Regions from separate parts of the Streptomyces sp. NPDC012827 genome, predicted to be linked through region 1. Evidence: riboswitches for the same ligand, from Rfam matches in the RefSeq annotation. Region 1 holds a riboswitch; each other region holds the start of a gene.

Evidence for each region. Region 1 has a riboswitch for cyclic di-AMP ahead of ACFY60_RS03465 (M23 family metallopeptidase). Riboswitches for the same ligand answer to the same signal wherever they lie in the genome.
Region 2: it holds a riboswitch for cyclic di-AMP, as region 1 does, so the genes downstream of both, ACFY60_RS25895 (transglycosylase family protein) here and ACFY60_RS03465 (M23 family metallopeptidase) in region 1, are expected to answer to the same signal.
Region 3: it holds a riboswitch for cyclic di-AMP, as region 1 does, so the genes downstream of both, ACFY60_RS24545 (peptidoglycan DD-metalloendopeptidase family protein) here and ACFY60_RS03465 (M23 family metallopeptidase) in region 1, are expected to answer to the same signal.
Region 4: it holds a riboswitch for cyclic di-AMP, as region 1 does, so the genes downstream of both, ACFY60_RS20700 (M23 family metallopeptidase) here and ACFY60_RS03465 (M23 family metallopeptidase) in region 1, are expected to answer to the same signal.

What each region holds. Positions count from the first base shown of each region.
Region 1 is NZ_JBIBBY010000002.1:19,698-26,732, reverse strand. Features, by position in the region: gene ACFY60_RS03480 (PLP-dependent cysteine synthase family protein) at 1-773, shown strand, start outside; gene ACFY60_RS03475 (MFS transporter) at 770-2,095, shown strand; gene ACFY60_RS03470 (PP2C family protein-serine/threonine phosphatase) at 2,262-3,458, shown strand; cyclic di-AMP (ydaO/yuaA leader) riboswitch at 3,660-3,807, shown strand; gene ACFY60_RS03465 (M23 family metallopeptidase) at 3,819-4,967, shown strand; gene ACFY60_RS03460 (PrsW family intramembrane metalloprotease) at 5,056-6,411, opposite strand; gene trmB (tRNA (guanosine(46)-N7)-methyltransferase TrmB) at 6,508-7,035, opposite strand, start outside.
Region 2 is NZ_JBIBBY010000012.1:249,301-256,335, forward strand. Features, by position in the region: gene ACFY60_RS25875 (nucleoside triphosphate pyrophosphohydrolase) at 353-1,312, shown strand; gene ACFY60_RS25880 (globin domain-containing protein) at 1,332-2,543, opposite strand; gene ACFY60_RS25885 (cytochrome P450) at 2,682-3,989, shown strand; gene ACFY60_RS25890 (transglycosylase family protein) at 4,151-5,218, shown strand; cyclic di-AMP (ydaO/yuaA leader) riboswitch at 5,478-5,651, shown strand; gene ACFY60_RS25895 (transglycosylase family protein) at 5,655-6,395, shown strand; gene eno (phosphopyruvate hydratase) at 6,660-7,035, shown strand, end outside.
Region 3 is NZ_JBIBBY010000011.1:266,375-273,409, forward strand. Features, by position in the region: gene ACFY60_RS24530 (helix-turn-helix domain-containing protein) at 1-225, shown strand, start outside; gene ACFY60_RS24535 (DUF6126 family protein) at 321-476, shown strand; gene ACFY60_RS24540 (tyrosine-protein phosphatase) at 502-1,323, opposite strand; cyclic di-AMP (ydaO/yuaA leader) riboswitch at 1,718-1,874, shown strand; gene ACFY60_RS24545 (peptidoglycan DD-metalloendopeptidase family protein) at 1,879-2,844, shown strand; gene ACFY60_RS24550 (SGNH/GDSL hydrolase family protein) at 3,020-3,814, shown strand; gene ACFY60_RS24555 (STM4011 family radical SAM protein) at 3,822-4,694, opposite strand; gene ACFY60_RS24560 (STM4012 family radical SAM protein) at 4,704-6,071, opposite strand; gene ACFY60_RS24565 (STM4013/SEN3800 family hydrolase) at 6,068-6,886, opposite strand; gene ACFY60_RS24570 (STM4014 family protein) at 6,927-7,035, opposite strand, start outside.
Region 4 is NZ_JBIBBY010000009.1:111,579-118,613, reverse strand. Features, by position in the region: gene ACFY60_RS20715 (GNAT family N-acetyltransferase) at 1-2,132, opposite strand, end outside; gene ACFY60_RS20710 (HPr family phosphocarrier protein) at 2,307-2,588, shown strand; gene ACFY60_RS20705 (GntR family transcriptional regulator) at 2,800-3,483, opposite strand; gene ACFY60_RS20700 (M23 family metallopeptidase) at 3,672-4,442, opposite strand; cyclic di-AMP (ydaO/yuaA leader) riboswitch at 4,453-4,617, opposite strand; gene ACFY60_RS20695 (M16 family metallopeptidase) at 4,829-6,226, opposite strand; gene ACFY60_RS20690 (M16 family metallopeptidase) at 6,223-7,035, opposite strand, start outside.

The DNA.
Region 1 (7,035 bases):
CCTACACCGGGCTCGCCGCCGAACTCTCCGACCAGCTCGACCGGATCGACGTGCTGGTCTGCGCGGTCGGCACCGGCGGCCACTCGGCCGGCATCGCCCGCGCGCTGCGCGCCACCAGCAGCCCCGCCCTGGAACTGGTCGGCGTCGACTCCGTGAACTCCACCGTCTTCGGTCTTCCGGCCGGCGAGCGGCTCATGCGGGGCCTCGGCTCCTCCATCCACCCGGCGAACGTGGACCACGCGGCCTTCGACGAGGTCCACTGGGTCGGCCCGGCGGAGGCGGTGCGGTCGGCCCGCCGCCTGGCCGCCCGCCAGTTCGCGACCGGCGGCTGGAGCGTGGGCGCGGTCGCGCTGGTCGCGGGGTGGCTCGCCCGGACCCGGCCGCGCGGGACCCGGATCGCGGCCGTCTTCCCGGACGGGCCGCAGCGGTACTTCGACACCGTCTTCAACGACGAGTTCTGCGCGGCGCACGGCCTCCTCGACGGCCCGGTGCGCGAGGAGCCGGCGCCGTACGTGAGCGCCGAGCGCGTCGACGGCTGGACGCGCAGGGTCCTGAACCGGGCGGAGCGGCGGACCCACGGGGCCGCGCGGCCGCACCCACCGGCGGGCCTGGGCCCCCGGACCCCCGGTGTCTGCGGTACGGACCGGGGCCCGGGCCCGCGCGACACCGACCGTGCCGCCGGCCGGTCCGGACTCCCCGGCCTTCCCGGTCTCCCCGGTCTCCCCGGTCCCTCCGGGGCCGACCGGGCCGGACGGACGGGGCGGACCCGTTGAGCGCCACCGCCGCGCCGCCCAAGGGCGGCATCTGGAAGCAGAGCCGTACCTTCGAACCGGCCGTCCGGCTGCTGTTCCTCAACCAGCTCACCATCAACCTCGGCTTCTACATGCTCATGCCCTTCCTGGCCGCGCACCTCGCGGACGGGCTCGGCATGGCGGCCTGGGCGGTGGGGCTGATCCTCGGCGCCCGCAACCTCTCCCAGCAGGGCATGTTCCTGGTCGGCGGCGCGCTCGCCGACCGGCTCGGCTTCAAGCCGCTGATCGTGGCCGGCTGCGCCCTGCGGACCCTCGGCTTCGGCGCGCTCGCCTTCGCCCAGTCGCTGCCGGTGCTGATCGCCGCCTCGCTCGCCACGGGGCTCGCGGGCGCCCTCTTCAACCCGGCGGTACGGGCCTTCCTCGCCGCAGAGGCGGGGGAGGCGCGGCGGGTGGAGGCCTTCGCCCTCTTCCACGCGTACTACCAGGCGGGCATCCTGCTCGGGCCGCTGGTCGGGGTGGCGCTCACCGGGGTGTCGTTCCGGCTGACGTGCGTGGTGGCGGCCGTCCTCTTCGCCGGGCTGACCCTGGTGCAGCTCCGGCACCTGCCCGTACGGGGCCGGGAGGCGGACCGGGCCGGCGGCGACGGCGGCCGGGGCCAGTTCCGCACGGTCCTCACGCACCGCACCTTCTGGCTGTTCTCGCTGGCCATGACCGGCTCGTACGTGCTGTCCTTCCAGGTCTATCTGGCCCTGCCGCTCGCGGCCGGGGGTACGGGCCTGACCACCGCCCTGTTCGTGGTGTCCGCGCTGGTGGCGCTGGCCGGGCAGCTGCGCATCACGGCCTGGTGCAAGGCGCGGCTGCGGCGCGAGCGGTGTCTCGTGCTGGGCCTCGCCCTGATGGGCGCCGCCTTCCTGCTCCCGGCGGCGTTCGGGCGGGGAGTGGCGGGGCTGCTGCTGTGCGCGGCGGTCCTGGCCGTGGCGAACGCGGTGCTCTACCCGTACGAGATGGACACGGTCGTCGCCCTGTCCCGGGGGCGCTGGGTGGCCACCCACTACGGGCTCTACAACACCGTGTGCGGGATCGGCATCACCCTGGGGAACCTGGGGACCGGCGCCCTGCTCGACGTCACGGGCTGGTCGGCGGTGCCGTGGCTGGCCCTGTGCGCGGTGGGACTGGTGTGCGCGGGGGCCGTCGCACTCCTGGCCCGCGGCGGCCGGCTCGCGGCGCCCCCGCCCGAGCGGCCCGAGCAGTCCGCGTCGTCGGAGCAGTCCGCATCGCCCGAGCCGCCCGCGTCGTCGGAGTCGTCCGCGCCGCCGGAGTCGTCGAAGCCCGGCCCCGCCTGATCGCCCGGCTCCTTCCGGCCGGTCGACGCCCTGGGCGTCCCGGGGCTCCTTGATCGCCCGGGTCCCCCGGTCGGCCGTCCGGGAGTCGCCGCCCGGCGGGGGCGCGGGGACCCTGGGAGGGCGCGGTACGGGCCGCGGCCGGTATCGACCGGGCAGGAGAGCACAGGTGGGGCACCCTCTGGGAGCGACGGGTGACGGGCGGCGGGACGACGAGCCCCGCCGCCCGTACCGCGGTGCGCGCCGCTTCCTCCGGGCGCTGCCCCCGCTGGTCATCGCGGGCGGTGCCGTCTTCGACCTGTCGACGCCGCCCCAGTTCACGGCCGCGCCGATGTTCTCGGCTGCCCCGCTCATCGCCGCGCCGTTCTTCTCCACCCTGACGACCCTGCTCACGGGCATCGCCGCCGTCCTCGCCTGCCTCGGTCTGCACGCCTACAACGACACCCTCACCGAGGTCCCGTCCCTCACCGAGGCCCTCACCGTCATGACCGTCTCGGCGCTCGGCCTGCTGATCAACCGGGTCGTCCGGATCAGCGGGGAGCGGCTCGCCTCCGCGCGCGTCATCGCGGAGACGGCGCAGAAGGCGGTGCTGCCGACGCCGGCCGAACGGATCGGCGGGCTCCACTGCGCGGCGCGGTACGAGGCGGCGCAGGCGGACGCGTTCATCGGCGGCGACCTCTTCGCCGTCCAGGACACCCCGCACGGGGTGCGGCTGATCGTCGGGGACGTACGGGGGAAGGGCCTGGACGCGGTCGAGGCCGTGGCCGTGGTGATCGGCGCGTTCCGGGAGGCCGCCGAGCAGGAACGGACCCTGGAGGGGGTGGCGCAGCGACTCGAACGGGCCCTGGCCCGGGAGGGCACCCGGCGGCACGGGCTCGACGCCTTCGAGGGATTCACGACGGCGGTCCTGGCGGAGGTGCCGCCGGGCGCCGGGGTCGTACGGATCGTGAACCGGGGACATCCGCCCCCGCTGCTGCTGCGGGCGAACGGCGGCCTGGAGACGCTGGAGCCGGGCCAGGCGGCCCTGCCGCTCGGCATGGGCGAGCTGGCGGCCTGGCCGGACCGGGCCGACGAGCGGGCCTACCCGCCGGGCGCCACCCTCCTCCTCTACACCGACGGGCTCTCGGAGGCGCGGAACGCGCAGGGCGTCTTCTACGATCCGGCGGAGCGGCTGGCCGGGCGGATCTTCCCGGGGCCGGAGGAACTCCTCGACGCGCTCGTGGACGACGTACGGCGGCACACGGGCGGCGGGGCGACGGACGACATGGCGCTCCTCGCGGTGAGCCGGCCGGCGACCGGACAGCCGGAGCGGCGCCGGACGATGCCGGTGGTGGCGCCCGGCGGTGGGCGCCGTCACCACCCGTGACCGAGAGGTCTCCCAGTGATAACAATTGACTTACCGTCAGTTTTAGTGTGGACGGGGCTTCCGTTTTGAGAGGGGGTCAACTCGGGCGATTCCCTGCCAATTCAATGAACGATCACCGGGAACGGCTTGGAATAGGACCCTCGTCTCTATTAACGTTCGATAACGCAGCGCGGTCGTCCCAGTCGTCGCAAGAGGCGACACCGTGCGCACGCGCCGAATCCCGAAAGGGAACCGGGGAACCACCACTTGGGGTGAATCGGGCCCCTCGCACCTCGTGCGAAACCGCCCGTAGGAGACCTTCCTGCTCCGAACCCGTCAGCTAACCCGGTAGGCGAGAAGGAAGGAAAGGAGCGCGCCTCCGTGGCGTCCAACACCCCTGCACCCGAGGCCTCGTTCGATCCCTTCGGCGGCGCGGGTGCCGCCGGCTCCGCCGGGGAGTGGAACCCGACCGAGGGAACCCTCCGCGCCGAGAGCCGCTCCGGCGGCCGTCACCGCGTCGTCAAGCAGCGCTCCAACTTTGCCCGTTCCTCCACCGTCCTCGGCGTCGGCGTCATCGCGGCCGTCGGCGCGGGCGGTCTCGCCACCGCGCAGGACAGGCCCCCGGTCGCCATATCGCTCCCGGACCTTCCGGACCTCGGTCTGCCGGACGCCCACGACCTGCCCGGCGTCGGCGACCTGCTTCCCGACGAGGCACCCGAGCCGGTCAGCGCCGAGCGCGCCAACCCGAACCCGCTCACCGCCGCCGCGTACACCACGCTCTCCGAGGAGAGCACCACGGCGGCCGCCACCGCGAGCGCCGCGACCGGCACGGCCGGGCCCACGGCCGGAGCCGCCGACGCGGGCGAGGCGCTGCGCGCGCGCATCCTCCAGCAGGCCGAGCAGCAGCAGACCTCCGCCGACGCCGCCGAGCGGGAGGCCGCGGAGCGCGCCGCCGCCGAGAGGGCCGCCGCCGACGCCCGCGCCGCCGCCGAGAAGGCGGCCGCCGAGGCCGAGGCGAAGGCCAAGGCGGAAGCGGAGGCGAAGGCCAGGGCGGAGGCCGAGGCCAAGGCCGAGGCGGAGCGGATCGCGGCGGAGAAGGCCGAGGCGGAGCGCCTGGCGAAGCTCGCCGCCGACTACGCGATGCCCCTCTCCTCGTACACCCTGACCTCCACCTACATGCAGTCCGGCAACATGTGGTCCTCCGGCTACCACACCGGTCTCGACTTCGCGGCGCCCACCGGCACCCCGCTCAAGGCCGTGCACGGCGGCACCATCACCTCGGCCGGCTGGTCCGGCTCCTACGGCTACCGGATCGTGCTGCAGCTCGCCGACGGCACCGAGATCTGGTACTGCCACCTCTCCTCGATGACCGTCGCGGCGGGCCAGACCGTCGGCACCGGCGAGACCATCGGCCGCGTCGGCGCCACCGGCAACGTCACCGGCCCCCACCTCCACCTGGAGGTCCACACGCCCGGCGGCGACGGCATCGACCCGGCGCAGTGGCTCCGCTCCAAGGGTCTGTCGCTCTAGCAGCAGCACGGGGACCGTCTACCTCGAAAATCCCGGAACATGCCCGCCGGTGTTCCCGGATCAGGCGCGCCGGTCCCCCGGCGTGTGATCAGCTCCGGTACGGATTGAAGTCGCCGTAGTCCAGATACTGCGGCGGCGCCCACGCCAGCCCGGTGGCCCGCGCCGCGTACGTGAGCGCCGGGGAGGCGACCGGGCGGCGCTGCCACAGATGGTGCAGCAGCTCCTGCTCCCGCGCCGTGAAGTCCGGGCCCGCCACCCCGCGCCGGGCCCGGTCCCGCAGGAACGCGAGGGTCGTCGCGAACGACTCGTACTCGCCCACCGCCCGCGCCGCCTCGGGCCCGTACGCGCGGGCGGCGTAGGCGCGGGCCACCTGGCGGGCGCGCAGGGAGGAGAGTGCCGGAGGTTCGGCGGGGGCGAGCCAGCCGGCCGCCGCGTACGCCGGGAGCACCCGCGAGATCGTGCGCAGTTCGCGCTGCCGGCTCCACACGGCGAGCCAGGTCAGCAGCCCGAAGGCCGGAACCATGAAGACCGCGTACACGGCGTAGAAGGCGAGCGGGCCGCCGAAGGTGGCCGAGCCGTTCCAGAGGGCGTGGACCCCCATGGCGAGGAGCAGTCCGGCGAGCGGCAGCAGTACCTTCCGCAGCCGCCTGCCGCGGGGGGCGAGCGCGGCGAAACCGAAGCCGAGGCCGGTCAGGACCGTGAACAGCGGGTGGGCGAAGGGGGACATGACGACCCGGACGAAGAAGGTCGCGGCGGTGACCGACCCGAGTCCTGAGGTGCCGAACTCCTGGTCCTCGCCGAAGGCGTTCCCCAGGTAGAGGATGTTCTCGGTGAAGGCGAAGCCGGTGGCGGTGAACCCGGCGGCCACCACCCCGTCGACGGGGCCGCCGAAGTCGCGTCTGCGGAAGAGGAACAGGAGCAGGATCGCGGCGGCCTTCGCGCTCTCCTCCACCACCGGCGCGATGACGGTGGCGCCCAGGTTGTCCGCCGCGTCCGGGTCGGCGGTGGCGGTCGCGATCCAGCGGACCGCGAAGGAGTTGGCCAGGATCGCGACGAGCGCGGCGGCGAAGGCGCCCCAGGCGAAGGCGAACAGCAGGTTCTTCCACGGGCCCGGCTCCACCCGGTCGAGCCAGCGGAAGGCGGCCATGAGCAGCGGTACGGGGAGCACGGCGAGGCCGAGGCCCACCAGGAAGCCCTCGGTGCCGGTCTGTTCGCGGACCAGCGCCAGGATGACCAGGGCGCAGAGCGCCAGCACGGTGATCACGGCGACGGCCCGGACCAGCCGGCTGCGCCAGAACGCGCGGCGCGGCCGGTAGCGCCACTGGGAGCGGTCCGCGGCGACCGGGAAGGCGGGGTCCCCCGGGGCGCGGTGCGGAACGGGCGCGGCGGCTCCGCCGTGGGCGGGGTGTTCGGACGCGGGGGCTTCGGCGGGCGACTGGGACACGTCGACGACCCTAACGAGGGCCGCCGACAGCGGCGACGGGGTTACGGGCCAGGCTGTCCCGGCCCGGCCGTACGGGCCCTGACCGTCCGGGGGTCGCTACCGGTCGTCCCGGTCCCGCCGCTTCCGGGCGAAGAGGAGGTCGTGGACGACGTGGCCCTTGTCCAGCCCCTGCCCCTCGAAGCGGGTGAGCGGGCGGAAGGCCGGCCGGGGGGCGTAACCGCCGTCGGGCACGGTGTTCTCGAAGTCCGGGTGGGCGGAGAGGACGTCCAGCATCTGCTCGGCGTACGGCTCCCAGTCGGTGGCGCAGTGCAGCACCCCGCCGGGCCTGAGCCGGGTCGCGAGCAGCGTGAGGAAGTCGGGCTGGATCAGGCGGCGCTTGTGGTGCCGCTTCTTGGGCCAGGGGTCCGGGAAGTAGACGCGGCAGCCGTCGAGGGAGTCCTCGGTGAGCATCTCGCGGAGCAGGATGATCGCGTCGCCGTTGGCCACGCGGACGTTGGTGAGCCCGTTGCGGTCGGCGAGGCCGAGCAGGTTGCCCTGGCCGGGGGTGTGCACGTCGACGGCGAGGATGCCGGTGCCGGGGTCGGCGGCGGCCATCTGCGCGGTCGCCTCGCCCATCCCGAAGCC
Region 2 (7,035 bases), on a different contig from region 1:
CCCGTTCCCCCGGCGCACCCTTCGGCTCACTCGCCCCTCTTTTCCAGGCTCGGTTCGCCTCCGGGTGCCCGAGCCGGACTCACGGCCCCGACCGTGCTCGGCCCGCTCGTCCCTCGCGGGCCTGCGCGCGCTCGCGCCCGTTCCCCCGGCGCACCCTTCGGCTCACTCGCCCCTCTTTTCCAGGCTCGGTTCGCCTCCGGGCGCCCGAGCCGGACTCACGGCCCCGACCGTGCTCGGCCCGCTCGTCCCTCGCGGGCCTGCGCGCGCTCGCGACCGTTCCCCCGGCGCACCCTTCGGCTCACTCGCCGGGGGTGTCCGGGGAGGGGCCGACGTGGGGAGGTAGGTTCGGAAGGTGACTTCTGAGAGCCCCGGCCGCATCGTCCTGCTCACCGCCAGCCACCGTGTCGCACCCGGACTGCTGTCCTGGCCGGCCTGGCAGGCGCTGCGCGGTGCGGACCGGGTGCTCTGCCCCGACGCGCACCACCCCCAGCTGCCGTACCTGACGGAGGCGGGCGTCGCCGTCGAGCACCTGCGGCCCACCGCCGAGGAGCTCGTCGCCGCCTGCGCCGGGGGCCGGACCGTCCTCGTGCTGCCGTCCGGCGAGGGCGACCGCGACCTGACCGACGGGCTCGCCCGTCTCGCCGGCTCCGGCCGGTTCGCCATGCCCGACCTGGAGCTGCTGCCCGGCTCGTACGACCTGCCGGGCGCCCGGCTCCTCGACCTCGTGCAGGTCATGGACCGCATCCGCCGCGAGTGCCCCTGGTCCTCCCGGCAGACCCACCGGGGCCTCGCCAAGTACGGCATCGAGGAGGCCTACGAGCTGGTCGAGGCCATCGAGGACGGCAGCCGGGAGGAACTGCGCGAGGAACTCGGCGACGTCCTGCTCCAGGTCGTCTTCCACGCGCGGATCGCCGAGGAGGACCCCGAGGAGCCGTTCTCCGTGGACGACGTCGCCGGAACGATCGTCGAGAAGCTCGTCCACCGGCACCCGCACGTCTTCGGGGACGCCACCGCCGAGACCCCCGAGGACGTCAAGGCGCACTGGCTGCGCACCAAGGCGGTCGAGAAGCAGCGGGACTCCGTCACCGACGGGGTGCCGCTCGGACAGCCCGGCCTGGCGCTCGCCGCGAAGCTCGCCGGCCGCGTCCGTACCGCCGGCCTCGACGTGCCCCCGCCGGCCGGGGAGGGCATCGGGTACGAACTCCTCCACCTCGCCGCCCGCGCCGAGGCCGAGGGCGTGGACCCGGAGGCGGCCCTGCGCGCGGCCGCCCGCGCCTACCGCGACGCGATCCGCGCCGCGGAAGGGCTGTAGGACAGCGACCAGGCCCGGCTCAGGGTGCGCGCGGGGCGCGGGCCGCCGGGTCGAGCCAGGGGAGCGGCGGGCGGGCCAGCAGCCACTCCGCGCGCGTGGCCGGACGGGCGGCGAACCGGCCCACCGGCGGCAGCGTGTCGTGCCGGATCCGGGCCGGGTCCGCCCCCAGCTCCTGAAGCGTGCCGGCGACCTCCGTCAGGAAACCCGGCGGCCCGGCCAGCCGCACCTCGTGCTCCGGCCACCGGACGCACGACCGCAGCGCCGTCAGCAGCCGCTCGGTCGCCTGCTCCCGGGGACGGCCGGGCGCCGCCGTGATGAACGTGACGCTCAGCCCCGGCAGGCGCGCGCCCAGCCGCTCCGCGTCCCCCCGCCCGTACAGGTACTCCTTCGCGCGCCCCACCACGAACAGCCGCCCCTCCAGGTCCGGCCCGCGCCCGGCCGCCTCCTCCAGGAGCGCCTTCACCGGCGCCCAGCCCGTACCCGCGCATATATAGGTGTGCAGGGCGTCCGCGGGCCCGTCCGCCGCCAGCGCGCCGCCGGGCGCGCTCAGCCGCAGAACCTCCCCCGGCCCCGTCTCCTCCACCAGCACCGTGCTCATCACCCCGCCGGGCACCCGGCTCACGTGCAGCTCCACCGTCCCGTCCGGGCGGGGCGCGTTGCCGAGCGAGTACGTCCGCCAGACGCGCGGGGCGCGCAGCGAGCTGACGCTCACGTACTGGCCCGGGCGGTACGGGAAGGGCCGGCGGGGCCGGAGCGTGAGGACGGCCAGATCCTCGCCGTACCGCGCGTGACGCACCACGTCCGCGTCCCACCAGGCGGGCTCCCCGGCCCCGGCGGCCTCCTCCGCGCCCCGGAGCATCAGCTCGGCGACCCGCCCGTACGCCTCGCTCCAGGCCTTCTCCGCCTCCACCGTCCAGGCCGCCCCGGCGGTCTGCGCGAAGGCGGCGAGCAGGCTCGTGCCGACGGCGGCGTACAGCGGGGGAGAGGCCAGGAACTTCCGGTGGTCCCGGCCGAGGTGCGTCAGGTAGGAGGTGAGCCGGGGGTCCTCCAGGTGGGTCACCACGTGGGTGAGGGCGGCGAAGAGACGGTCCCGCTGGGGCCGCATGTCGGCGGGGAACAGCTCGCGTACGCCCGGGTTGTGGCGGAAGAGATGCGCGTAGAAGAAGGCGACGGCGTGTTCGGCCCGTCTCTCGACGACCGCGAACGTGCTCCTGAGCAACTGGGCATCCACGGGGGGAATCTAGGCCACCCGCCCTCACCGGGGGTCCGCGCGATCTTCATACGTCAGGTCGGGGACCCGGGGGCCGGAGGGGACGGGGGACGGTCGGGGCCCCCGGAGGCCGGACGGGGCGGGCGGTACGGTCGGGGGGTGAGCAGCACCCCCGTACCGCCCCCCGAGCCCTCCGCCGTACCGCCCCAGGTCCCGCCCCCGGCGCCCGCCCTCTTCACCTGGGAGTTCGCCACCGACCCGTATCCGGCCTACGCCTGGCTGCGGGAGCACGCCCCCGTTCACCGGACTCGGCTGCCCAGCGGGGTCGAGGCCTGGCTCGTCACCCGGTACGCGGACGCCCGGCAGGCCCTCGCCGACCAGCGGCTCTCCAAGAACCCCGTCCACCACGCCGAACCGGGCAAGACCGGCATTCCGGGCGAGCGCAGCGCGGGGCTGATGACGCACCTGCTCAACATCGACCCGCCCGACCACACCCGGCTGCGCCGGCTCGTCTCCAAGGCCTTCACCCCGCGCAGGGTCGCGGAGTTCGCCCCGCGCGTGCGGGAGCTGACCGACCGGCTCATCGACGGCTTCGCGGAGAAGGGGGAGGCGGACCTCATCCACGACTTCGCCTTCCCCCTGCCCATCTACGCCATCTGCGACCTGCTGGGCGTGCCCGCCGAGGACCAGGACGACCTCCGGGACTGGGCGGGGATGATGATCCGGCACGGCGGCGGGCCGCGCGGCGGCGTCGCCCGGTCGGTGAAGAAGATCCGGGGCTACCTCGCCGAGCTGATCCACCGCAAGCGGCAGGACCTCGGCGACGACCTGATCTCCGGCCTCATCCGGGCCGGCGACCACGGCGACCACCTCACCGAGGCCGAGGCCACGGCCATGTGTTTCGTCCTGCTTTTCGCCGGTTTCGAAACCACCATCAACCTCATCGGCAACGGCACCTACCAGCTGCTGCGGCACCCGGAGCAGCGCGAGCGGCTCCAGGCCTCCCTGGCGGCCGGTGAGACCGGACTCCTGGAGACGGGGGTCGAGGAGCTGCTGCGGTTCGACGGGCCGGTGGAGCTGGCGACCTGGCGGTACGCGACCCGGGACCTGAGCATCGGCGGGCAGGCGATCCCGGCGGGCGACCCGGTCCTGGTGGTCCTGGCCGCCGCCGACCGGGACCCGGCACGGTTCACGGAGCCGGACACCCTGGACCTGGCGCGGCGGGACAACCAGCACCTGGGGTACGGGCACGGCATCCACTACTGCGTCGGCGCGCCGCTCGCGCGCCTGGAGGGACAGGTGGCCCTGGCCGCCCTGCTGACCCGGCTGCCGGACCTGCGGCTCGCCGCCGACCCGGCCGAACTGCGGTGGCGCGGCGGGCTCATCATGCGCGGTTTGCGCACGCTTCCGGTGGAATTCACCCCTTCCGTACGGGTGGCTCCGGCTGAGGGTTCGTCAGAAGTGTGATCTTCACGTGATCGCGGGGCGACCGACTTGTGACGGACGTTCGAATGCCGCTACGTTTCGCGGCAGTCTTCAGCCGTCACGCGAAAGGCGTACGTATGCGCTCCGGGAACGGACGACACCGTCGACCCCGTCAGGCCCCCGCTCTCGTCGTCGCGGCGGGCGTGACCGGATCCGCCATGGCGCTGCCGCTGCTCGCCACCGGATCCGCCTCCGCCGCCGACGCGGCCACCTGGGACCGGGTGGCCGAGTGCGAGTCGGGCGGCCAGTGGAGTGCCAACTTCGGCAACGGGATGTACGGCGGGCTCCAGTTCACCCAGGAGAGCTGGGAGCGGCACGGCGGGCTCGCCTACGCCCCCAGCGCCGACCTGGCCAGCCGCGCCCAGCAGATCGTGGTGGCCGAGAAGGCGCTCGCCTCGGGCGCGACCGACTGGGCCACCTGCGCCCCGATCGCCGGGCTGGGCAACGACGGGAAGGCGCCGGGCGTGAACCCGGGGCCGGCCGTCACGCTGCCCGAGGAGACGGGCCCCGCCCCGGAGTCGAACCGCACGGCCGGCACGCCGACCGCCTCGCCCGCCTCGCCCGCCGCGCAGGTCTCTCCGTCCTCCCCGGCCTCCTCGGTGCCCGTACCGCGGGCCTCCGGCGCTCCCGCGGCCTCCTCGGCCCCGGACGCCCCCACGGCCTCCCGGACGCCGGGAGCGGCCGGGACGACCGCCGCCCCGGACGCCTCCACCCACCCGGCCGCGCCGGGTGCCTCCACCCACCCGGCCGCACCGAGCGCGCCGACGGCTCCCGGCACCTCCGACACGCCCGGAACCTCCGGAACGCCCGAAAAGCCCCGTACGGCGGAAGGTGACGCTCCGTCGAGCGCGCCCGGCACCGGCAAGCACCGGGGTGACGCCGCCCCGGAGGAAACCGGCAAGACGGACACTTCTGCCGAAGCAGGTCGTCATGCCGCACCGACGGACAAGAAGTCTGAAACTCCGGCAAAGGCTCCGGTCGTCGATGCGTCGCCGACCGGAGTGGACGCAACGGACAGTCAGGACACTTCGGACGCCTACACGGTGCGCCCCGGGGACAACCTGACCGTCATCGCGCAGGAGCGGCAACTCCCCGGAGGCTGGACCGCCCTCTATGACGCCAACCGGCGGACGGTGGGCACCGATCCGGACCTCATCCTGCCTGGTCAGAGCCTTGATCTGACGATCGGTTCGGCGCCGTCGGCCGGGTAGTTCGAGAGGTAATGTCCGGTTCTGCTCAAGTGAGACATGGATCTCTTCGCCCCAACTGGCGCGGCTTGTGCGGAAGATTTGATTCCGTGACCTCTCACCTGCGCAAACACCCTCCGCCGGAAGGACGGTAGGGGCGTTATTTCCGCAATGCGCCCCTTTGAACTTCCGGCAGGAGTGTGGCTACGGTCGTCATCGCTCGCCACCGCGGGCCCCGTCGACCGAGAACGCCGAGTCCTGCCGCCGGCCGATGGGAACAGTCGTCGCGTAAGCGCCGTAGGCAGGAGCGGGGGACCCAAGGTAAGTGCCGGCCCCGGTCGTCGAGAAGGACGACCGACGTTCGGCTTGGGGTGAAGCCGCGTGCTAGGACACGCGGCCGGGCAACTCTTCGGCCCGAACCCGACAGCTCACCTCGCAGGCGTCGGTGAGGAGAATCTCCATGCTGTTTTCCGGCAAGGGCAAACACCGCCGTCCCTCCAAGGCCACCCAGGTCGTCACGCTCGTCGGCGTCACCGGTGCCGCCGTCGCCGCCCCGCTGATGGCCACGGGCACCGCCTCGGCCGCCACCGCCTCCGAGTGGGACCGCGTCGCCCAGTGCGAGTCCGGCGGCAACTGGTCCATCAACACGGGCAACGGCTACTACGGCGGCCTGCAGTTCTCGGCCTCCACGTGGGCCGCGTACGGCGGCACCGCCTACGCCTCCACCGCCAACCTGGCCTCGAAGTCGCAGCAGATCGCCATCGCCGAGAAGGTCCTCGCGGGCCAGGGCAAGGGCGCCTGGCCGAGCTGCGGCGTCGGCCTCTCCCGCGCCACCTACAGCGGCGGCACCACCGAGACCCAGAAGCCGACCGGCACCACCACCTCGCCCGAGCGCCGCTCCGAGCAGCCGACCACGCGCAGCACCAAGCGCACGGCTCCGAAGGCGACCGCCCGCGAGACCTCCAAGAGCGTCACCGCCCAGGCCGCTCCGCAGGAGCGCCGCAAGACCGTCACCACCCCGACCGGCAAGAAGGTCAAGAAGGGTGACGGCGAGTACAAGGTCGCGGCCGGTGACACCCTCGCCACCATCGCCCAGGCGCACGGCGTCAAGGGCGGCTGGGCCACCCTCTACGACCTCAACCAGGACGTCGTCGAGGACGCCGACCTCATCTACCCGGGCCAGCAGCTCCACCTGAAGTGAGCCTCGCGGCCCTGACGAACCTCCCGCGGTGACCACCCCGGTCCGGCGTGCCCCCCGTGCACGCCGGACCGGGGTTCCGTCTGTTACCCATGAGTACCCGCGGGCGGTTCGTCCCGGGATGCATGCCCCCGGGTCCTTTTTCGTCCCACGGGGCGGGCGCCCGGCGGGCCGGAGCCCCCGGGCCGGTTAGGCTCTTGTCGCAAGGCGAACGAGCCTTGCGCCGTATGCGTCACACCTAGCGTCACATCCCAGAAGGAGATGCTCGTGCCGTCCATCGACGTCGTCGTAGCCCGGGAAATCCTGGACTCCCGAGGCAACCCCACGGTCGAGGTCGAGGTCGGCCTCGACGACGGCAGCACCGGCCGTGCTGCCGTCCCGTCCGGTGCCTCCACCGGTGCGTTCGAGGCCCTCGAGCTCCGTGACGGCGACCAGAACCGCTACCTCGGCAAGGGCGTCGAGAAGGCCGTCCTGGCCGTCATCGAGCAGATCGGCCCGGAGCTCGTCGGCTACGACGCCACCGAGCAGCGCCTGATCGACCAGGCCATGTTCGACCTGGACGCCACCCCCGACAAGTCCTCGCTCGGCGCCAACGCCATCCTCGGCGTCTCCCTCGCCGTCGCGCACGCCGCCTCCGAGGCCA
Region 3 (7,035 bases), on a different contig from region 1:
CCGGGGGAGGAGTGGATCCACGTCCTGGAGGGGCGGGTGCGGCTCGCGCTCGGCGAGACCGTGCACGTCCTCGATCCGGGTGACAGCGCGCACTTCGACTCGCTGACCCCGCACCGCATCGGCGCCGCCACCCGATCCGGCGCCGAGCTGCTCTTCGTCCACACCCTGATGCAGAGTCCCGTCGCCGAACTCTGCCTCGGCGACGGAAGTCCGCACCTCCGCTGACGCCCCCCGCCGGCCCGCGCGGGCGACTCCGCGACGACCGGCGACGACCCGACCCTGACGAGGAACCTGTGACGATTCCTCAGGAAAGGACCGATATGTCCGACAAGTCCGCACCGGTGACCGGCGAGGAACGCGGCGGCGGTAAGTTCCCCAAGGGGCTGGTGCTCCGCCTCTTCGCCTATCTGATCGCGGGGCACCTCTTCGCCGGCTTCCTCTACCTGCTGTTCCTGTTCGGCGGCCGGAACCAGTGAGCGCGGCGTGCCGGGGCCGGTCGGGTCACGCCTCCGTGAGCAGGCGTTCCCGCAGCAGCTCGCGGGTCCGGGCGGACAGCCCCAGGCCCTGGGTGAGATAGGCCTCCGTCGAGCCCCAGGTCGCGTCGATCGTCTCGAACGCCGCCCGCAGGTACTCCACCCGCGCGTCGAACAGCGGGCTCAGCAGCTCCATCACCTCCGGCGACATCGCGTCCGGGGCGGTGGAGCTGCGGCGCACCTTGTAGCGGCGGTGCGGGTCGTTCGACAACGCGTAGTCCGCCTCGATGGCCTCCCGCTCGACGCCGAGGGCGAGCAGGGTGATCGCGATCGACAGCCCGGCGCGGTCCTTGCCCGCCGCGCAGTGCATCAGTGCCGGAACGCTCTCCTCGGCCATGGAATGCAGGATCCTGCTGTGCTCCGCCGTCCGCTCGACAATCATCTTCCGGTACGAATCGGACATCCGGGCGGCGGCCTTGCCGTCGCCCAGGATCTCCCGGAGCTGCGCGAGGTCCCCGCCCCGGACGAGCTTCCAGAACTCCTTGCCGTCGGCCGGGTCGTTCAGGGGTATGTTCACGTTCCGCACGCCGGGCAGCTCGACGTCCGGGCCCTCCACCCGCCGGTCGGCCTCGTTGCGGAAGTCGAAGACCGTGTGCAGGCCCAGTGAGGCGAGGAAGACGGCGTCCTCCTCGGTCGCGTGGGCGAGGTGGCCGCTGCGGAAGAGGCGACCGGGGCGCACGGCGCGCCCGTCGGCCGTCGGCAGGCCGCCCACGTCCCGGAAGTTGCGGACCCCGGTGAGCCGGGGCTCGTCCGCCGCGGTGGGCGGGATCTGCGGCAGCTGCTGCGTCACGGATGCTCCTGGAAGTAGGCGTTCGGTGGCCGACACGCGTGGGGTTTCTGGCGCAATCATCCAGGGAGGACCCCGCCTGACGCACCCCCTCGGACAGGAATGAGGGATCTGTCCGAATTGAGGCATTGCGGGTAACTCGCGCCGGTTGCAGGCGAGATGGGTTGTCGTGCGTGAGCAGGGTCATAGAGGTGACGCATCGTGGCCGCCCGCCCGGAGCAATTGCCCTGTGCGAAAGGGGGATCGAGGGTCCGTGGTCCACGGAGGGTGACCGGAATTCCGGCGGAGAACGCCGGAGGTGAATGCCGTGGAAAAAGAACGGCTTGTTCCCGCCGACCCCCCTCGTCTAGCGTCACCGTCACTCCGGTCGGACCGCCGAATCCTGCCACCGACCGGAATTCATACCCAGCCCACTCGCGTGGCAGGAGCGGGGGACCCAGGAAGTACGCCGGTCCCGCGACGCAGGACGGCTCGGGGTGAAGTCGCGTGGACACGCGGCCGGACATCTCCAGTCCGAACCCGACAGCTCACCTCGCAGGCGCCGGAGAGGAATTCGCCATGCCCGCGAAGGGTAAGCACCGCCGACCGAAGATCAATTCCCTCACCCGCGGTTTCGTCGCCGCCGGCACCGGAGGCGCCGTCGTCGCGCTTCCGCTCCTGGGCGCGACCGGCGCCCACGCCGCCGAGCAGGCCGCCCCGGCCGCCGCCGTCCAGACCCACGCCGTGGCCGCCGCGCAGGTGGCGCAGACCGCCCAGGCCGCGCCCGCCGCGAAGAAGGCCGCGCCGAGGACGTACTCCGTCGTCAGCGGCGACTACCTGTCCAAGATCGCCACCGAGCAGGGTGTCGAGGGCGGCTGGCAGGAGCTGTACGCGGACAACCGCCAGGTCGTCGGCGAGGACCCGTCCCTGATCCTGCCCGGGATGAAGCTGACGCTGAACGGCGAGAACGCCGCCGCGCCGAAGGCCGCTCCCAAGGCGGAGCGCAAGGCCGCCCCGAAGACCGAGCGCAAGGCCGCCCCGAAGAAGGAGCAGTCCCGCGCCTCCCGGAGCAGCGAGCGCGCCTCCGCCCCGGCCACCACCTCCACCGCGGCGCCGTCCACCGGCAGCTCCACGGCCTCCTCCGGCTGGGTCGCCCCGGTCGCCGGTGGCGTCTCCACCCCGTACCGCGCCTCCGGCTCCATGTGGTCCTCCGGCTACCACACCGGTGCCGACTTCATCGCCTCCTCCGGCACCACCGTCCGCGCCGTCGGCGCCGGTACGGTCGTCTCCGCCGGGTGGAGCGGTGCCTACGGCAACGAGGTCGTCATCCAGCACGCCGACGGCAACTACTCGCAGTACGCCCACCTCTCCTCCCTGGCCGTCTCCGCCGGCCAGTCCGTCAGCGGCGGCCAGCAGATCGGCCTCTCCGGCTCGACCGGCAACTCCACCGGCCCGCACCTGCACTTCGAGATCCGGACCTCGCCCAGCTACGGCTCCGACATCGACCCGCTGGCCTACCTCCGCCAGCACGGCGTCTCCCTCTGACCCGCCGCGCTCGAGAAGCGCGCGCGATCAGGCTCCGCGGTGGCCCGGCACTCCTGTGCCGGGCCACCGGTTTGTTCCGGTCTTGGGGAAATCTTTATCGGTGGCATATGTCACCCGCCGTCAACCCCTCCTTACGGTCGCGTAGGTCACATCCCGGAAGGAAGGATGTGCTCCCGTGGCAGACGATTCGAGATCAACAGACAAGAACGCATTCGGGTCGTACGCGGCGATCGGTGACAGCTTCACCGAGGGCGTCGGAGACCCCGGCCCCGGCGGGACGTACATCGGCTGGGCGGACCGGTTCGCGGTCCTCCTCGCCGACCAGCTGCCGGAACCCGAGGACTTCCGCTACGCCAACCTGGCCGTACGGGGGCGCCTTCTCGACCAGATCGTCGCGGAACAGGTCCCGCGGGCGAAGGAACTCGCCCCCGACCTGGTGACCTTCTGCGCCGGCGGCAACGACATCATCCGCCCCGGCACCGACCCCGACGACGTGGCCGCGCGCTTCGAGCGCGCCGTCGCCGACCTCACCTCCTCCGTCGGCACGGTCATGGTGACCACCGGCTTCGACACCCGCGACGTGCCCGTGCTCCGGCACCTGCGCGGCAAGATCGCCACCTACACCGCGCACGTCCGGGCCATCGCGGACCGCTACGGCTGCCCGGTCCTCGACCTGTGGTCGCTGCGCTCCGTCCAGGACCGGCGCGCCTGGGACAGCGACCGCCTGCACCTCTCGCCCGACGGCCACACCCGGGTCGCCCTGCGCGCCGCCCAGGTCCTCGGCCTGCCGGTGCCCGCCGACCCGGACCAGCCGTGGCCGCCGGTGCCCCCGCGCGGCACCCTCGAGGTACGCCGCGACGACATCCACTGGGCCAAGCAGTACCTGGTCCCCTGGATCGGGCGGCGGCTGCGCGGCGAGAGCTCGGGCGACCACGTGGAGGCCAAGCGCCCCGACCTCATGCCCCTGTAGCCGGGTTTCATGCCCCCGGAATCCGGGGGAGGGCGGGGAAACCGGTGGGGATCCGCTCCAGGACCCCGCCCGCGAACACGTCGTACAGCGGCAGCGTCTCCAGGTGGACGTAACCGATGTGGCAGTCGCAGACGGCGAGGGGACAGACACGCGGCCGCAGCGCGGCACGGTACGAACCGTCGTACAGATTGCCCAGCTCGGCCCTGACGAAGTGGCAGCGCCGCACCGTCCCCTCGCCGTCCACCGACACCACCGACTCGCCGGTGCGGCACGGCAGGCCGCCCGAGCGGTGCGGATGCCTGCTGTACGGGAACAGGGGATCGATCTCCGCCCAGGCACCGGCCTCCGCGTCGGTGTACGCGTACCCCTCGGCCGCGTTCACCCACAAGTAGACGTGCGGCGGCAGGTCCGCGCGCAGCCGCCGTGCCTCCTCGCGGTGCGCCGGCAGCCCGACCACCCCGACGCTGAAACGCACCCCCCGCCCGGCGAGGTCACGGCACTTGCCGAGGAACCGGTCGTACGGCGTCTGCCCCGGGTGGTACGTGCACCACAGCGCCACCGTGTCCCGGTCGGCCTCCGCCAGCCAGTCGGTGCGGCAGCTCAGGTTCGTCTGGATGGCCACCCGTTCGACGTGCGGCAGCCGCGACAGCTCCACGAGCGCCCGCCGGTACCAGGAGCGCACCAGCCCCTCGCCCCACGGGGTGAACAGGATCCGCAGCCGGTCGCCCCGCTGCTCCGCCACCCACCCGGTGAACCGCTCCAGGGCCGCCCGGTCGGCCCGCAGCCGCTCGGGGCTGTCGCGCCGCTTGGCGAACGGGCAGTACGGGCAGTCGAAGTCGCAGGAGGCGAGCGGCCCCCGGTAGAGCAGCGTCAGATCCACACCCCGCCCCTACTTCGGCTCGTAGGCGGCCATGGCGGCCCGCACGGCGGGGGAGAAGAGGACCGGACCCAGCCCGTCGGAGTACGCCAGGCCCTCCGGCGACAGGCGCAGCAGCCCTCCGGGCGCTTCCGCGTCCAGCCAGCCCAGCCGTTCGAACCGGGCCAGCTCGGCCCCGAAGTCCTCGAAGGGGGAGGTGCCGAACCGCTCCTCGTACCCGGCGAGCGGCATGCCCTCCGCCTGGAGCAGCGACTGCAGCAGGTGCCGGCGCCGGGCCTCGTCGCCGTCCACCCGGCGGCCGACCTCGGCCCGGGAGAAGTCCCGGGTCTCCGTGTAGCGATCGATGATCCCGCGCACCTGCCGCATGTCGACGGCGTAGTCGAAGGAGTAATGGAGCGAGGAGGTGTACGAGCGGGCCCCGCAGCCCAGGCCGATCATGCCGTCGGTCTGGCAGGCGTGGTCACCGGGGCCCACCGGGCCGGCGTCCGACCGCCGGAACATGCGCATCGACACCTGCTCGTAGCCGTGGGCCAGGAGATGGTCCCGGCCCTGGCGGTAGAGGCGCAGGCGCTGCCCGTCCCACTCCCGGTCGGCGGCGGCCGGGTCCTGGAGACGGCCGAGGCCGGTGAGCGGACGCACGTACAGCGGGTACAGGTACAGCTCCTCCGGCCGCCAGGCGAGCGCGGCGTCCAGGGAGACCCGCCAGGACGCCTCGGTCTGGCCGTCGATGCCGTAGATCAGGTCGATGTTGAGGACCGGCACACCGGTGTCCCGGATGCGGCCCAGCGCCGCCTCGACGTCCGCCCGGCGCTGCGGCCGCACCGCCGCCCGGGCCTCCGCCTCCACGAAGCTCTGCACCCCGATGCTCAGCCGGCTCGCGCCCCGCCCGGCGAGGACCGCGAGACGGTCGGCGGTCGCCGTGGTGGGCGAGGTCTCCACCGAGAGCGGTACCGCCCGCAGGTCCGCGCCCATGCGCTCCTCCGCGATGTCGCAGAGCCGCTCCAGCTCACCGGCGGTCAGGAAGGTCGGCGTCCCGCCCCCGAACGCGGCCGTCGTGAACCGCACGGAACCCTCGCCGAGCGCCTCGCGCACCGCCGTCGCCTGCCGCTCCAGGGCGTCGAGATAGCGGGTGGACAGCTCGTCCGGGGCGCCGATCCGGGTGAAGAGGTTGCAGAAGCCGCAGCGGACCTCGCAGAAGGGGACGTGGGCGTAGAGCGAGAGGGCGTCCTTGGGCTCCCGCGCCCAGAGGGAGGCGAGCGCGGGACGGTCGGGGAGCGCACGGTAGGCGGTCTTGTGCGGATAGGCGTAGACGTAGCTGCGGTACGGGCGCGGGACGCCGCCGGCGTCGTCGTCGGGGAGAAGGGTCACCGGGCCGTTCACGCCGCCTCCCGCTCCGGGCCCGGGAGCACGAACTGCGCGTACGGCACCGTCCAGACGACCTCGTGGCCGATCCGGTGGCCGGTGTGACCGTCCTCCCCGTACGCCGTGCCGTGGTCGGAACAGACGATCGCGAAGCAGTCCCGGCGGCTGCTCATCGCGGCGAAGAGGCGCCCGATGTGCGCGTCCACGTACTCCAGGGCGGCCGCGTGCGTGGCCCGGGAGTCCCCGTCCTCGCGGGTCGCCCCCGGCAGGTGGAACCAGTTCGGCTGGTGCAGGGCGGAGACGTTCACGAAGAGGAAGAGGCGCCGGTCGCGGGGGAGCGCGGCGACGACCTCCTCGGCCCGCGTGACCTGGGAGGCGAAGGAGGTGGGCGAGGCGACGCCGAAGGAAGGCTCCCAGTGGCTCTCCTGGAACAGACCGGGGAGCACGGAACCCAGCGGCGGCTGCTTGTTGAAGAAGCCCACCCCGCCGACGCACACCGTCCGGTAGCCCTCGTGGGCCAGCGCCGACACGAAGTCGGGGGTGTCGTGGACGTAGGTGCCCCCGGCGGTCGACTCGCTGCCCGCGAACCGGGCGGCGAACAGCCGGGGATGCGGCCCCGGGGACGCGGGGGTCGGCAGGAAACCGGCGAAGATCGCCTGGTGCGAGGCGTAGGTGAAGCTGCCGGGCGCGTGCCGGCGCTCCCACCGCCCGCCGGGCAGGTGCCGGGCCAGGTTCGGCAGCCGGCCGGCGGCGGCCAGCTCGGCCGCCACGTCGTACCGGAGGGTGTCGAGGGTGACCAGGAGCAGATCGTGGCTGCCGACGATCGCGTTCATGTCGGGCTGGTTCACGCGGTGCTCGTTCCTGTGGTGGTGCTCATGCGGTGCTCGTCACGACGTCGGCGGGAGGAGGGAGGGGAAGGGCGGCGGTACGGGCGGGGGTGCGGGGGCGGGTGAGGGTGGCGACCTGCGCGGCGTACGTGTCG
Region 4 (7,035 bases), on a different contig from region 1:
GGGCCCTCGGTACCGGGCGCGGCGGCCTCCGTCTCCCGCCGCCCGGCTGCCGGGGAAACCCCGTCCACCCGGGCGGCCCCTCCCGCGTGCGCCACCGGCCGCGCCGCGTGCAGGCCGGCGCCGGCGGCCGTACGGGAGGACGACCCCGCGCCGGCGGCCGCGCCCGTACGGGGTACGGCTGCCGCTCCCCCGCCGTCCGGGCGGCCCGGGGCCGGCGGGCGCGTGCTCGTGGCGGCGGCGAGGGCGTCCGCGAGGGCGCCCATCTCGACGTGGACGACGACCACCGGCTTGGCCGCGCCCGGGACGGAGGCGACGGCCTCGCGCAGGGCGGCGGCCAGGGTCTCGCCGTCGCCCGACTCGGTGGCGCCGTTCTCCCCCACCCAGGGGATCGCGGTCACGACGACCGCGTCGCTCGTCTCGTCCGCCAGCGCCGCCGCCAGCGCGTCCCGGAAGTCGGCCGGGCCCGCCGCGGTCGTCAGGTCGAGGGGCCGCATCGGGCGCAGCCCCTCCGTGAGGCAGGCGTCGTACGTGAGGAGGCCGAGGGACTCCGAGTTGCCGAGGATCGCCACCCGGGGCCCGGCGGGCAGCGGCTGGGCGGCGAGGAGGAGGCCCGCGTCGACGAGCTCGGTGACGGTGTCGACGCGGATCACCCCCGCCTGGCGCAGCAGCGCCGAGACGGTGGCGTGCGGGACGCGGGTGACCGGCACGCGGTGGCCGGGCGGGGCGCTGCCGCTGTGCCGGGCCCCCTTGACGACGACGACCGGCTTGACGGCGGCGGTGCGCCGGGCCAGCCGGGTGAACTTGCGGGGGTTGCCGATGGACTCCAGATAGAGGAGGACGACGTCGGTGCCGGGGTCGTCGTACCCGTGCTGGAGGAAGTCGTTCCCGGAGACGTCGGCGCGGTTGCCGGCGGAGATGAAGGAGGACAGGCCCGCGCCTCGCCGGTGGAGTCCGGCGAGGAGGGCGATCCCGATGGCGCCCGACTGGGCGAAGAGGCCGATCCGCCCGGCGGCAGGCATCTGGGGGGCGAGCGAGGCGTTGAGCCGGACGTCCTCGGCGGTGTTGATGATGCCGAAGGCGTTGGGGCCGATGATCCGCATCCCGTAGGAGCGGGCCTGGCGGACGAGGGCGCGCTGGCGCTCCCGGCCGGCCGGGCCGCTCTCGGCGTATCCGGCGGAGAGCACGACCAGGCCCCGGACGCCGTGCTCGCCGCAGTCGGCGACGGCCTCGGGGACCCGCTCGGCGGGGACGGCGACGATCGCGAGGTCGACCGGTTCGCCGACGGCGGCGACGGAGGGGTGGGCGGGGACGCCGTCGAGCCGGTCGGGCCCGTCGGTGAGCGCGGCGTTCACCGCGTACACCCGTCCGGTGAAACCGCTGTCGAGCAGATTGCGCAGGACGGTCCTGCCGACGCCGCCGGGGGTGCGTCCGGCGCCGACGACGGCGACGGACCGGGGGGCGAGGAGCCGCTGCACGGAGCGGGCCTCGGCGCGCTGCTCGCGGGCGCGCTGGACCGCGAGGGAGCGATCGGTGGGTTCGAGGTCGAGGTGGAGGCGGACGGAGCCGTCCTCGAAACTCCGCTTCTGGGTGTAGCCCGCGTCCGTGAAGACCTTGATCATCTTGGTGTTGGCGGGCAGGACCTCGGCGGCGAAGCGCCGGATGCCGCGCTCGCGCGCGACGGCCGCGATGTGTTCGAGGAGGGCGGAGGCGACCCCGCGCCCCTGGTGCGCGTCCTGGACGAGGAAGGCGACCTCGGCCTCGTCGGCGGGAGCGGAGGCGGGCAGTCCCTGGGCGTTGATGCGGTCGTAGCGCACGGTGGCGATGAACTCGCCGCCCACGGTCGCGGCGAGACCCACCCGGTCCACGAAGTCGTGGTGGGTGAAGCGGTGCACGTCCTTGGCGGAGAGCCGGGGGTAGGGCGCGAAGAAGCGGTAGTACTTCGACTCGTCCGAGACCTGCTCGTAGAAGCTGACCAGCCGGTCGGCGTCGGCGGCGGTGATGGGCCTGACGCGCGCGGTCCCGCCGTCGCGCAGGACCACGTCCGCCTCCCAGTGGTCCGGGTAGACGTGCTCCGGCGCTGCCGGTGGTGCCTGCCGTGCCGCCGCTTCCGGCTCTTCCGACGCGCTCTGCATGGGGCAAGCGTACGGCGGGGGTACGACAGTGGCACCGGTCGCGCGGCAGGGGTGTGCCGTGCAAGGTGGGGAGGGCCGGGCGGCGGCCCGCGCGGGGCCGGGCCCTGCGCGAGCACCGCGCATCCCGTGAGACACTGGTCTAGACAACCCGCTTGAGACTTGAAGGGCAACACCATGGCTGAGCGCCGCGTCAACGTCGGCTGGGCCGAGGGCCTGCACGCCCGCCCCGCGTCCATCTTCGTCCGTGCCGCCATGGCCTCCGGCGTTCCGGTGACGATCGCCAAGGCCGACGGCAACCCGGTGAACGCCGCGTCCATGCTCGCGGTGCTCGGCCTGGGCGCGCAGGGCGGCGAGGAGATCGTGCTCGCTTCGGACGCCGAGGGCGCCGAGGCCGCTCTGGACCGTCTCGCGAAGCTGGTGGCCGAGGGTCTCGAGGAGCTTCCCGAGACCGTCTGAGCCCGGCGCGGGTCCGCCCGCCGCTCAGCACGTGGCCGCGAAAGGGCCGGGGTCCGCTCATGGGCGCCCCGGCCCTTTCGCGTAGGCGCGCCCGTCCCCGCATCGCCTTCACCGCGGGGCGGACTGCACCGAATTCACTTCGTACCCGTGCCGCTTTTCGAGCAGCACAAAATACCCCCGCTTTTTCTTTTCTCTTTGTAGGGCACGCGTGTTAATTCCGCGCACTCGCCGTGTTGACGGCATGTTGCGGAAGCCTCACACGCCCCCGCGCCGGCCTTTTCAGCCGGTGCAGCGGCAGCGAGTGTTCCGCGTGCATCGCCGTCAGCGCGCGGGCCCGCTCGGCGTCCCCGCGCGCCACCGCGTCCACGATCGCGCCGTGCTCGGCCCAGGCCTCCACGGGCCGCTCCGGCTGCTCCACCACGTACATCCAGGCGATCTTGTGCCGCAGCTGGGTGAGCAGGGCGGCGAGGGCGGGTGAGCCGGAGGCCTGGGCGAGCGTCTCGTGGAACCAGCCGCCGAGCGGGCGCAGGTCCTCCCCCTGGCCCCGCCGGGCCCGCTCCTGCCCCAGTCTGACCAGGCCGCGCAGCACCTTCAGATGGGCCTCGGTGCGCCGCTGGGCCGCCCGGGCCGCGCCCAGCGGTTCGAGCAGCGCCCGGACGTCGAGCAGATCGGCCGCCTCCTGCTCGGTGGGCTCGGCGACATGGGCGCCGGCGTGACGGCGGCTGACGACGAAGCCCTCGGACTCCAGGGTCCGCAGGGCCTCGCGGACCGGGACGCGCGAGACGCCGTACCGGCCGGCGAGCTGTTCCTCCGTCAGCCGGCCGCCGGGCTCCAGAACGCCCGAGACGATGTCGTCCCGGATCGCCGTGCACACCGATTGCGCGGGAATGCGCATGTCCGACCTCCGCTTTGTTCCGCGCAGCGCTCGGCACCCTCGTGCCTTTCCGCGAATTCATTGCACGCGACTCTAGGGCAAGGGGCGGGAAATTCCGATGGCCGGGCCCCCTTCAGGGCATTCTTTTGGCCGAAGAAAAACCCCGGCTCGCGGGGAGCCGGGGCGGGTGGAGCTTTCGGTCGGGTGCCTCAGAGGGCGACACCACGGGCGCGCAGGTACGCGACCGGGTTGATGTCCGAGCCGTACTCGGCGCTGGTGCGGGCCTCGAAGTGGAGGTGCGGTCCGGTGGAGTTGCCGGTCGAGCCGGAGACGCCGATCTGCTCGCCGGGCTCGACGGTCTGGCCGACGTGGACCTCGATGGAGGCGAGGTGACCGTACTGGGTGTACGTGCCGTCGTTCATCCGGATGACGATGTTGTTGCCGTACGCGCCGCCCCAGCCGGCCTCGACGACCGTGCCGGCCCCGACGGAGACGACCCGGCTGCCGTAGGCGGCGTGGAAGTCGACACCGGAGTGGCTGCCGGAGGACCAGAGGGAGCCACCCGTCTTGTACCCGGTGGAGACGTACGAGCCGGCGACCGGGAGCTGGAAGGAGGCGAGGCGGCGGCGCTCGGCCTCGCGGGCGGCGCGCTCGCGGGCCTCGCGGATCTCCTGGGCGCGGGCCTCGGCCTTGCGCTTCGCCTCGGCGCGGGCCTTCTCCTTGGCGGCGGTCTCGAAGGCTTCCTGCTCCTGGGCGGCGACCTGCGCGTTGACGCGGTCGGCGAGCGAGTCCTCGGTGATGACGCGGGTGAGGCCGGTGTCCTCGGGAGAGCGCTCCTCCGTGTCGGCGGCGAGCGCCGGCGAGGCGAGGGTTCCGATGACGCCGGAGGTCGCGAGGGTGGCCGCGCCGGCGATGCCCACGCCGCGGCGCGCCATCCGGCTCGGAGCACGATGCTTCCCGGTGGCACGGGTGAACGCCAAGAGGACGGTCCTTTCCTTCCTTCTCGCCTACCGGGTTAGCTGACGGGTTCGGAGCAGGAAGGTCTCCTACGGGCCCCTCCGCGCGTGGCGAAGGCGTCCGATTCACCCCAGGGACTGCGTGCGGGTCCCCGGCTCCCCAGGCTCGCGCCTGACGGGGACTCGGCGATCGCTGTCCGATGCCGCGGGTGCGGCGCGTGCAACGGGCGGACAGCGCACATGACGCTATGCGTACGATCTTTCAATCGGCAAACAGACTCGGCTGTTTGTAAGACATGCCACAGGGCAGACGCGCACCCTTGCCCCCAATACGGACAAAGCGGAGGACCCTGACGTCCTGTGACATCAGGGTCCTCCGCCCGTTTCGCGGTCGGTCGACCGGTCGGCCGTCAGCCGGTCACGACGGTCACGTCACCGATGCCGAGGGCGCGTACGGGCTCCTCGATCTGTGCCGCGTCGCCCACCAGGACGGTGACGAGCCGGTCCACGGGGAAGGCGTTGACGACGGCGGCCGTGGCCTCGACCGTGCCGGTCTCGGCGAGCCGCGCGTACAACTGCGCCTGGTAGTCGTCCGGCAGGTGCTGCTCGACCTGGTCGGCCAGCGTGCCGGCGACGGAGGCGGCCGTCTCGTACTTGAGCGGCGCCACCCCCACCAGGTTCTGCACGGCCGTCTCACGCTCGGCGTCGGTGAGCCCCTCCGCGGCGAGCGTCCGCAGCACCTTCCACAGGTCGTCAAGTGCCGGGCCGGTGTTGGGGGTGTCGACGGAGCCGCTGATGGCGAGCATCGAGGCGCCGTTGCCCGCGGCGTCGGAACGGAGCACCTGCCCGAAGGCCCGCACGCCGTAGGTGTAGCCCTTCTCCTCGCGCAGGACGCGGTCCAGGCGGGAGGTGAGCGTGCCGCCGAGGCAGTACGTGCCGAGGACCTGGGCCGGCCACACGCCGGCGTGACGGTCCGGGCCGATCCGGCCGATGAGCAGCTGCGTCTGGACGGCGCCGGGGCGGTCCACGATGACGACCCGTCCCCTGTCGTCGGCGGTGATCGGCGGCATCGGGCGCGGCTCGGCCGGCTCACCGGTCCAGGCGCCCAGGGTCTCGGCGAGCACCTTGTCGAGGTCGACGTCGGTCAGGTCGCCGACGACCACGGCGGTGGCCGTGGAGGGCCGGACGTACGCCTCGAAGAAGGCGCGGACGGCGGCGGCGTCGATCGCGGCGACGGTCTCCTCCGTGCCCTGGCGCGGCCGGGAGACGCGCGAGTCGGCCGGGAAGAGTTCCTTGGAGAGCTGCTTGGCCGCCCGGCGGGACGGGTTGGCGGTCTCGTGCGGGATCTCGTCGAGGCGGTTGCGCACCAGGCGCTCGATCTCCGACTCCAGGAACGCCGGGGCGATCAGGGCCTCCGCGAGCAGGCCGAGCGCCTTGGGCAGCCGGGAGACGGGAACCTCCAGGGAGACCCGTACGCCCGGGTGGTCCGCGTGCGCGTCGAGAGTCGCGCCGCACCGCTCCAGCTCCGCCGCGAACTCCTCCGCGGTGTGCTCGGCGGTGCCCTCGGAGAGGGCGCGGGCCATGATGGTCGCCACGCCGTCGAGCCCGGCGGGCTCCGCGTCCAGCGGGGCCGCCAGGAAGACCTCCACGGCGACGACCTGCTGTCCGGGGCGGTGGCAGCGCAGGACGGTCAGGCCGTTGGAGAGCGTGCCCCGCTCCGGTGCCGGGAAGGCCCACGGCTTCGCCGTGCCGGCCGTCGGCCGCGGGTGGAATTCCATGCTGGTCAAAGACACGGCAGCGTCGCTCACTGGTCGGCTCCCTCTTCCTCGTCGCCGTCGTTCTCCTCGGTGCTCAGCGGCTCGTAGACGAGCACCGCGCGGTTGTCGGGGCGCAGCCGCGCCGCCGCGGCCTCCCGCACCTCCTCGGCGGTGACGGACAGCACCCGGTCCACCGCGGTGAGGGCGAGCTGCGGGTCGCCGAACAGGACGGCGTACCGGCACAGTTCGTCGGCGCGGCCGGCGACCGTGCCGAGCCGGTCGAGCCACTCGCGCTCCAGCTGGGCCTGGGCGCGCTCCATCTCCTCGGGCGTCGGCCCCTCGGCGGCGAAGCGGGCGAGCTCCTCGTCGACGGCGGCCTCGACGCGCGGCACCTCGACGCCGCCGGAGATCTTGACGTCCAGCCAGCCGAGCGAGGGTGCCCCGGCGAGCCGCAGCAGGCCGAAGCCGGCGGCGACGGCCGTACGGTCGCGGCGGACCAGCCGGTTGTGGAGGCGGGAGGACTCACCGCCGCCGAGGACGGTCAGGGCCAGGTCGGCCGCGTCGCACGCGCGCGTGCCGTCGTGCGGCAGCCGGTAGGCGGCCATCATCGCGCGCGCGGGGACGTCCTCGACGACGACTTCCCGAAGCTGCTCACCGATGATGTCGGGCAGCGAGCCGTCGCGCGGCGGCAGTTTCCCGTCGTGGGACGGGATGGAGCCGAAGTACTTCTCGATCCAGGCGAGGGTCCGCTCCGGGTCGATGTCGCCGACCACCGACAGCACCGCGTTGTTCGGCGCGTAGTACGTGCGGAAGAAGTTCCGCGCGTCCTCCAGGGTGGCCGCGTCCAGGTCGGCCATCGA